DNA from 2 places in the Komagataeibacter sucrofermentans DSM 15973 genome. Region 2 is predicted to be linked to the other one. Evidence: riboswitches for the same ligand, from Rfam matches in the RefSeq annotation. Region 2 holds a riboswitch; the other holds the start of a gene.
What was found. A riboswitch is a leader RNA that binds a small molecule or an ion and turns the genes downstream of it on or off. The one in region 2 is predicted to bind thiamine pyrophosphate.
Positions count from the first base shown of each region.

Region 1: linked by a shared signal. The riboswitch ahead of thiC (phosphomethylpyrimidine synthase ThiC) and the one ahead of R5N89_RS00020 (ABC transporter substrate-binding protein) in region 2 are both predicted to bind thiamine pyrophosphate.

Region 1 covers NZ_CP137157.1:2,733,520-2,738,216, reverse strand. Annotated here, with positions in the region: gene R5N89_RS12935 (branched-chain amino acid aminotransferase) at 1-539, shown strand, start outside; gene R5N89_RS12930 (hypothetical protein) at 642-911, shown strand; gene R5N89_RS12925 (hypothetical protein) at 890-1,042, shown strand; gene thiC (phosphomethylpyrimidine synthase ThiC) at 1,112-2,953, opposite strand; TPP riboswitch at 3,057-3,202, opposite strand; gene ade (adenine deaminase) at 3,348-4,697, shown strand, end outside.
Region 2 covers NZ_CP137157.1:935-5,631, forward strand. Annotated here, with positions in the region: gene R5N89_RS00010 (hypothetical protein) at 254-493, opposite strand; gene R5N89_RS00015 (DUF2721 domain-containing protein) at 663-1,172, shown strand; gene R5N89_RS00020 (ABC transporter substrate-binding protein) at 1,266-2,201, opposite strand; TPP riboswitch at 2,301-2,396, opposite strand; gene R5N89_RS00025 (cytochrome b N-terminal domain-containing protein) at 2,452-3,663, opposite strand; gene R5N89_RS00030 (hypothetical protein) at 3,788-4,174, opposite strand; tRNA gene R5N89_RS00035 (tRNA-Arg) at 4,354-4,430, opposite strand; gene R5N89_RS00040 (hypothetical protein) at 4,523-4,696, opposite strand; gene R5N89_RS00045 (efflux RND transporter permease subunit) at 4,644-4,697, opposite strand, start outside.

The sequences.
Region 1 (4,697 bases), 220 kb from region 2:
GGGTGTCCGATTTCTGTCGCGCCGCCCCCGGCGGCACGGGCGAGGCCAAGTGCGGCGGCAACTATGCCGCAAGCCTGCTGGCCCAGCAGGAAGCCAAGGGCCATGGCTGTGCGCAGGTGCTGTTCCTCGATGCGGTGGAGCGCCGCTGGATCGAGGAAATGGGCGGCATGAACGTGTTCTTCGTGTTCGATGACGGCTCTGTTGCTACTCCGCCGCTGACCGGCACCATCCTGCGTGGCATCACCCGCGATTCGCTACTCACCCTTGCGCGTGAGATGGGCCTGACCGTGCGCGAGGAGCCTTACGCCATCGACCAGCTTTACGCTGATGCCGCCTCAGGCCGCCTGAAGGAAGTGTTCGCCTGCGGCACGGCGGCGGTGGTCTCGCCCATCGGGCGCTTCCGCGGCCATAAGGGTGAGGCGGTGATTGGCGATGGCGCGGGCATTGGCCCGGTCACCGCAAAGCTGCGCAATGCCCTGATCGGCATCCAGCGCGGCACAGCGCCCGACACCCATGGCTGGGTGGAAAAGGTGATCTGATTTTCCTCCCGCACGGCAGGGAAATGGAAAAAGGGCGGGTCATGCTGTAAGGCATGGCCCGCTTTATTTTATGGCAGGCAGTGCGGGGGCAGGGAGATCGTCATGGCTGAAAACAGGTTTGATGTGACGGGGCAGTGGGATGGTCAGTTCAGCTACCCGCGCACGTTGCCGCCGGAGTTTTTCTCCGCCTCCCTGTTCGAAACCGGTGGCACCATTGGGGGCACGGTAACGGAGCGCCCGGCATCGGGTCAGGCCGGGGCGGGCTGCTTTGTCTCGACTGTGCGCGGCGTGCGCCACGCAGCCGAGGTGCGTTTTACCAAAACCTATGAAGGCGGCCCCGGCGGCATGTCGTGCTGTATGCGGGCAGGCTGAATGCCGACAGCACCGAAATCGAGGGAATGTGGCGGATTGAAGGGTCGTGGTCCGGGCGTTTCCTCATGATCCGCAAGGATGGCGGTGCGGCGGTGGCCGTGCAGCGGGAGGCGGTGGCGGCCTCCCACTGAGGCAGGATGATAAAAGCTTCAGAAGAACGCCGCCTTTCTGAAAAAAGGCGGCATCCGGAAACGTCTGTCTTATTCCGCAGGTGTCGCGGTCTCTTCCACCGGCACATAGAGCCGGTTGCCGTTGCTGCGGAACTCTTCCTTTTTCTGTTCCAGCCCGGCGATGCGCTCGGCATTGGCCTTGAGGTCGTGGCTGATGCGCATGGAGCAGAATTTGGGGCCGCACATGGAGCAGAAATGCGCGTTCTTGTGCGCCTCGCGCGGTAGCGTCTCGTCATGGTACGAACACGCCGTATCCGGGTCGAGCGAGAGCTTGAACTGGTCGTTCCAGCGGAAGTCGAATCGCGCGCGGCTGATCGCGTTATCGCGGATCTGCGCTGCCGGGTGCCCCTTGGCCAGATCGGCGGCGTGGGCGGCGATGCGGTAGGTCACCACGCCCACCTTCACGTCATTGCGGTCGGGCAGGCCGAGATGTTCCTTTGGCGTGACGTAACACAGCATGGCGGTGCCGAACCACCCGATCATGGCAGCGCCAATGCCTGATGTAATGTGGTCGTAACCCGGCGCGATGTCGGTGGTGAGCGGGCCGAGCGTGTAGAACGGGGCCTCGCCACATTCGCGCAGCTGCTTTTCCACGTTGACCTTGATCTTGTGCATGGGCACGTGGCCCGGCCCCTCGATCATGACCTGGCAGCCTTTGGCCCAGGCGATCTTGGTCAGTTCGCCCAGCGTTTTGAGTTCGGCAAACTGGGCGGCGTCATTCGCATCGGCAATCGAGCCGGGGCGCAGGCCGTCGCCTAGCGAGAACGAAACATCATAACGGCGCATGATGTCGCAGATTTCCTCGAAATGCTCGTACAGGAAGCTCTCGCGGTGATGGTGCAGGCACCACCCCGCCATGATCGACCCGCCGCGCGAGACGATGCCGGTCACGCGGTTGACGGTCAGCGGCACGTGCTGCAGCCGCACGCCTGCGTGGATGGTGAAGTAGTCCACGCCCTGCTCGGCCTGCTCGATCAGCGTGTCGCAGAAGATCTCCCATGTCAGGTCCTCGGGCACGCCGCCCACTTTTTCCAGCGCCTGATAGAGCGGCACCGTGCCGATGGGCACCGGCGCGTTGCGCAGGATCCAGTCGCGGATGTTGTGGATGTTGCGGCCCGTGGAAAGATCCATGACCGTATCCGCGCCCCAGCGGATGGACCAGACCATCTTCTCCACTTCCTCCGCCACGGATGAGGTCACGGCGGAATTGCCGATATTGGCGTTGACTTTCACCAGAAAGTTGCGCCCGATCACCATCGGCTCAAGCTCGGGGTGGTTGATGTTGGCGGGCAGGATGGCGCGGCCTGCGGCAATCTCGGAGCGCACGAATTCAGGGGTGACGAAGGCGGGAATGTCAGCGCCAAAATCCTCGCCATCGGCGCGGCGCTCTTCGGCACCCTCGACCATGGTGGCGCGGCCAAGGTTCTCGCGGTGGGCGGCGTAGATCATCTCCTGCGTGATGATGCCCGCGCGCGCGAACTCGTATTGCGTGACCATCTGGCCAGCGCGCCCTTCATGCACCACATGCGGCGCGGGGCAGGCGGGGACAAGATTCTCGCCTTTGGCAAAGCCGTTATCTTCCGGTCGCACGGCGCGCGGCCTGACTGCGGGCAGGCCACGGGCTACGATCCATGGCGCGCGGACGGGTTTAAGCCCCTGGCGCACGTCGATATGGGCGTTGGTGTCGGTATAGGGGCCGGAGGTGTCATACACGCGCACCGGCGGCTCGTTGGCGCTGGGTTCGAGTGCTATTTCACGGAACGGCACGCGGATATCCGCATGCCCCTCGGGCGATGACCAGACCTTGACGGACCCCATGATGGGGCCGGTGGTGACATGGTCGGGAGATGAAGGCGAAGCGACGTTCGTCATGGCAATGCTCCTCGCATCCTCTCTCCGACAGGGGGGGTGGAGAGAAAATCGGGGATGCCCCACCTCAGGCGGGCGGCCGCGTGCCGGGGGCAGGCGGCGTGTTGCCGATTGTCCGCACCAGTCCCTCCGCCGGTATGAGCCGGATCAGGTTCCCCGGAACGCACAATGCGCCCGGAAGGGTCTCCGCGCGCATGGTTGCCCATGCCAGCGGTCTCTCAGCCCCTTGCCGGGACTCCCCTTGGTCTGCTCAGGATCATCAATCCCGTCTGCCTTGTCAATCATGCAGGCGGGGGCTCAGGGGGTGTGTCTTAAAAAGAATTCGTGTGCCGATTTGCCAGACGCCCGGTTGTGATAAAGTGGCAGCGAACATCATTTTATGGGGAAGCGGGACAGAATGGCGGCAAACACGATTTCCAACCGGATTGCACAGGGTAGCGGGCGCATGGTGGCTGATACCGTTATCCGTAATGTGCGCCTGTTCGATCTGGTGACGGGGGAGATGCTGCCAACCGACATCGCCATCTGTGGCGACACCATTGTCGGCACGCTCGACCACTATGAAGGCGCGAACGTGATCGAGGGCCGTGGCCGCATTGCCGTGCCTGGCTTCATCGACACGCACCTGCATGTCGAATCCTCGCTCATCACGCCCTTCGAGTTCGATCGCTGCGTGCTGCCCCATGGCGTGACCACCGCCATATGCGACCCGCACGAGATGGCCAACGTGCTCGGCCGCCCGGCGCTGGATTACTTTACCCAAGCCGCCATGCGCACGGTCATGGACCTGCGCGTCAACCTTTCAAGCTGCGTGCCCTCCACCCATCTTGAAACCTCGGGGGCGACGCTCGGCGCTGCTGATCTGCTGGCCTATCGTGACCACCCCAAGGTGATTGGCCTGGCCGAGTTCATGAACATTCCCGGCGTGCTGAATGGCGACCCCGGATGCATGGAAAAGCTCGAAGCCTTTGCCGGTGGCCATATCGACGGTCATGCCCCGCTGCTGCGCGGGCGCAAGCTCAATGGCTACCTGAGTGCCGGCATCACCACCGACCATGAGGCGACCACGGCGGAAGAAGCGCTGGAGAAAGTGCGCAAGGGCATGATGGTGCTGATCCGCGAAGGTTCGGTGTGCAAGGATCTGCGCGCACTGGTGCCGCTGCTCAACCCGGTCACGTCGCCGTTCTTCGCCTTTTGCACCGATGACCGCAACCCGCTGGAAATCGCCCATGAAGGCCATCTGGACTACCTGATCCGCCTGGCCATCTCGCTGGGTGTCGAGCCGCTGGCCGCCTATCGCAGCGCATCGCTGAGTGCCGCCAATGCCTTTGGCCTGCGTGATCGTGGCATGATCGCACCCGGCAAGCGTGCCGACATCGTGCTGCTTGATGACCTGCGGGAATGCCGCGTGTCGGACGTGATCAGCGCGGGCCGCCTGGTGGATGATGCGCTGTTTGCAGCCCGTGAGATCATTGCCCCCGTGGGGCTGGAGAGCATCAGCCTGCCTGCTCCGGTCAGTGCGGCGGATATGGAAATAAAGGGCAGCGGCACGCAGCGCCCCGTGATCGGCCTGCTGCCCGGCCAGATCATCACACCCTTCCTGCATGCCGACCTGCCTGTTGTGGATGGCATCGTGCAGCCTGACCCGGCGCAGGATATCGCGCGCATCTGCGTGGTGGCGCGGCATGGGCATAATGACAATATCGGCCGGGGCTTTGTTAAGGGCTTCGGGCTGTCTGGCGGGGCG
Region 2 (4,697 bases):
ACATGTGCGTTTTCGGTCTTGTGGTGTGCGACAGCGCAGTACGTCATGAGGCCCAGCGGACCGGAGCAGTCCGGTTTTGCAATGAGCGTAAAGATCCATCAAACAATCGTGTGCGGCTCAATTCATGGTTTCTGTTCAATAAAACGGCATGAGCAGGCCGGTCGCCGATGCAGGAATACACGGCAGAGCCTCACAAAGCTGTGTTTGTATTTTATTGACTTAGTTCTTGACCGTAACTTCCGTGCCCGCCGGTTCAGGCCAGCAGGGTGCGGGCCTGCCGCCAGGCCTGCTCCAGCGCATCGACCATGGTGGGTGCGGGCGCGGTCCATTCCTGGGCCGCCTGTCCAGGCACGTCGAGACGCGTGCGCCAGCACGCGCTATCAGGTGCGCCAGGCAGACGCTCGATATTGATCCCCCATGCGGCGGGAATGCGCGACAGCACGCGGGCCAGCCTTTTCTCGGGCGTAAGCGGCGTTGCGTAATTATGGGACATGGGTGCCTCCTTTTTTTAAAAAACGTCCCCCATAAACGTCCTTATGAATGCACGATGTTTGAGGAACAGGCCTTGCAGACAGTCTTGAAAGCACAAGTCTGCCCCTTGACGGGGTTGCGGATAACCCCAAAAAACGCACGGTTGCCCGCAGCCAAGGATATGCCTGTCCGTGTCCCCTTTTCCCGGCCTTGTGCCTGATGAATCTGTTGATGGCGTTGCCCACCTGATCCAGACGGCGCTGACGCCGGTGTTCATGCTGTCAGGCATCGGCACGTTGCTCAACATGTTCAACACGCGGCTCGCCCGGGTCAGCGACCATATCGAGAGCGTGCGCGACAAGCTGGAAAATGCCGATGACAAGAAGGGCAGTGAAAGCACCGCCGTGCTGCTGCGTCGGCTGACCCACCTGCATTACCGCACCCTGCTGCTTGATGCCGCCATCCTGTTTGGTGGTGTGGGTGGGGCTTCGGCCTGCGGGTCGGCATTTGCGCTTTTTCTGGGCAGCGTGCGTGATTCCGCCATTGCGTGGTGGCTGGTGCTCATGTTTGGCAATGCGCTGGTGTGCACGGTTATTGCGCTGGCCATGTTTTTAGGTGACAGCATCGTTGCGTGGCATGGCCTGCGCGTAACGACCTTCCTGCCGCACAAGCAGGAAATGCTCGAGAACCAGGTCGACTGAAAACAAAGACGTTCCTGGTGAAGCTTTTTTCAAAAAGCTTCGAAAAATACCCCCTTTCTGAAAAAAGGCGGCACCCGGAAACCTGTATTATGATCAGGGAGCGGCGGGACTGAACGGGTCCAGTGCGTACTGCCCGAGCGGAACGTCATGCGTCATCAGCCCATGCGCGTGCAGAAAGGCGGCAAAAGCCTCGTAGCGCGGCCGATTGAGCAGGGCAGGCTGCTTGCACAGGCGTGGCAGCGTGGCCTGCCAGGCCGCGCGGTTGAGCGGCGTGTCGAGTTCCGGATGGTCATGAATGGCCTGGGCCAGAATGGCGTCGGGGTGGTTGATCAGTGTGTTCGTGCCCTCGGCCAGCGCCTCCATGAAGGCTTTGATCCACGCATCATGCCCATGGGCGCGGGCGGCGAGAAAGATCAGTTCATCAGAAATCGGCACCCCGTGTTCCTCGGGGTAGAAGGCGGAAACCTTGATGCCCTTCTGTTGCAGGTCAAGCAGTTCATAGGTGCGCACCGCACCGATCACGCCATCCACCGCATGGCTGATGAGGGCCTGCTCAAGCTGGAAGTTGACATTCACCTGCCTGACATCGCCTAAGCCCAAGCCTGCCGAATGCAGCATGGCGTCAAGGGAGGCATCATCCACGCCCGGCATGGAAATGCCGATGGTCCTGCCCTTCAGTTCCGCAAGGCCGTGAATGTCAGCGCCGGTAATCAGCACGTTCAGCGGCGTATCGATCAGCGTGCCCACGCGCACCAGCGGAATGTTCTGATCGGCCAGCATGCCAAGCTGCGCCTGATAGGACACGGCAAGATCAGCCTGCCCCGCCGCCACGAGGCGCGGGGGCGAGCCGGGATCGGCCGGGGCGATGAGTTTGACATCCAGCCCGTGGCGGGCAAACGCCCCGCTGTACTGCGCGGCCAGAAGGCTGGCATGGTCGGCATTGAGAAACCAGTCCAGCACGACCGTGACCTGTTGCCCTGCTGCCAAAGCGGGCCGGGCCATGACCGTACAGGCCACAATGGCCATCATGCCCAGCGCGTGCCTGAAGATGTGCATGGTACGGAAGGCCCCCTTGGCTGGCATGAACGTGGCACACGCGGCAGGCAGGGAGCGGGATCATGGCCTCGTGGCGGGGCCGTGCTGTCTCCCTTCGCTGGCATGACCCAGATCAGGTTCAACGGGTGTGATCTCAGCCCCCAATGTGGGGCACCCCGGTCAGGCGGCACAGTGTGGGCACGCGGCCCCTGCGTCAAGTCACGGATGCAGGACCGCGCAGCCCTCAGGCGGCGGGTGGGCGCATTTCACGCCGCGCGCACAGCGGCAGCAGCACGAGGAAGTAGCTGAAGTAGTAAAGGGCCGCGATCCGTCCCGCGATCATCCAGCCCCCTTCGGCATGATGGCGGCCGACCAGCCCCATCATCACGAAGGCGATGACCAGCCCTGCCATGCCAATGCGGCAGGCCGGGCGCTCACGCGCCGAGCGGATGGGCGAGCGGTCAAGCCACGGCACCACGAACAGGATGAGGATGGACCCCGCCGCCGCCAGCAGCCCGCCAAATTTGGAGGGCACGGATTGCAGCAGCCCGTAAAACGGCAGGAAATACCATTCCGGCTCGATATCGGCAGGCGTGTGCATGGGGTTGGCGGGGCGGTAGTTTTCCGGCTCGCTCAACAGGTCGGGCCACAGGAAGGCAAGGGCCACGAACACCAGCGCGAACAGCACGAGCCCGGTCAGATCCTTGGTGGTGTAATAGGGGTGGAAGGGTACGCTCTCCTTCGCGGGTACCGGCCTGCCGCTGGGGTTGTTCGGCCCGCTGACATGCAGCGCCGCCACATGCAGCGCCACCACCGCGACGATCGCGAACGCCATGAGGAAATGCAGCACGAAGAAACGGTGGATGAAAATATCGCCCAGCGTGTCACTGCCTTCCATGATGTGTTCAAGTGTTGCGCCAATGCCCGGCACGGCGCCCACCGCCTTGCCCGCCACGTCAGCGCCCCAGTAAGACATCTGCCCCCATGGCAGCACGTAGCCCGCAAAGGCCGTGACCATGACCATGAGCAGCAGCCCGAGGCCGGTGAGCCACAAAATCTCGCGCGGCTGCTTGTAGGAGCCGTAATACAGCCCCCGGAAGAGATGGATGTAAAGCGCCGCCATGAACAGGCTTGCCCCCGTCACATGCATCGCGCGCAGCATCCACCCGCCGGGCAGCTGGCGCTCGATCATCTCGACCGACGCGAATGCCCCGCTGGCCGTGGGCGTGTAGTTCATGGCCAGAAAGATGCCGGTAGCCAGCATGAGCACCAGCACGGCAGTCAGGATCGCCCCGAAATTCCACAGCGCGTTGAGGTTCGCAGGCATGAGGAAATCGATATATTCCTTGCGAAACCCGCTGATGACGGGAAGCCTGCGGTCAATCCATGAAAGGACGCCACCCGATGCAGGCTGCGCAGGGGGAGGGCTATGTTCGGGGAGGCTGGGCCCGCTCATTCTTGGTTCCTGAATCAGACGACGGAAATATCAGCCCAGAGTGTAGCAGCCCGGCGGGGGGCGGGCACGCTCTCTTTTTCATCAGGTGGCAGGCAGGCCGCATGATTTTACGGCCCGCGGGTCATTACGCGCCCATGCCGGCTTTCTGCACGGCCTGCGCGCACAGGTCGCGGCGCTGGGATATATCGAGATCCGTCAGCCGCGCCCGCTCGGGGGTGCCGGGGTGCAGCACGCCCGCCGTGCCATAGGCGTAATCCATGTTGCCTTTTTCATCGGGCGGCACGGCATTGGTCTTTTCAATCAGCGCGACCAGCAGGGGCGTTGCCTCATCATGCTGCGCCAGCCCGTTACCGATGCAGAAATTGAGGTACCCCGCCAGCCGCGCCCCGGGTGTGGCTGCCACGATCGCATGCGGGCTGAGCATGGCGGGATTCTGCGCCATGGCTACAGGCAGGCCACTCATCAGGCCAAGACCGGTGAGTGCGCCCATCATGACTGAACGGTAGCCCATTGCCTTCATCCTTCATGCTTCATGCCAGAGCGCAGGCATGACCTGCCCTGCGCCACGCCGTAGAACCGCGCGCGGCGGGTGAAGTTGCATGAAGGAGAGGCGTAATAACGCGCCCTGCCACGACAAAATGCAGGCTGCCGGAACAGTCTAATCATGTCAGATCGGATTTTTAAGGAAAGTGGCGCACCCGAAAGGACTCGAACCTCTAACCCCCAGATTCGTAGTCTGGTGCTCTATCCAGTTGAGCTACGGGTGCGCTGTGAGGCGGTTTCTAGCCGAGGTGCTTGCACCCCGCAAGCCCCTTTTTTCGCTTTGGGAAAATTTTTTTTGGCGGCCTGAAATGCCATCTCAGGAATGACCTGCAATCAGGAAAAAGTTTTTGGTGAAGCTTTTTTCAAAAAGCTTTGAAAGAACGCAGCCTTTTTGAAAAAAGGCGGCACCCAGAAACTTTTGATTTTTAAACAAACGTTTATCGCCGCATCCGCGCGCGCAGTCGCTGGCCAAGTCGCCGCGTACCGACACG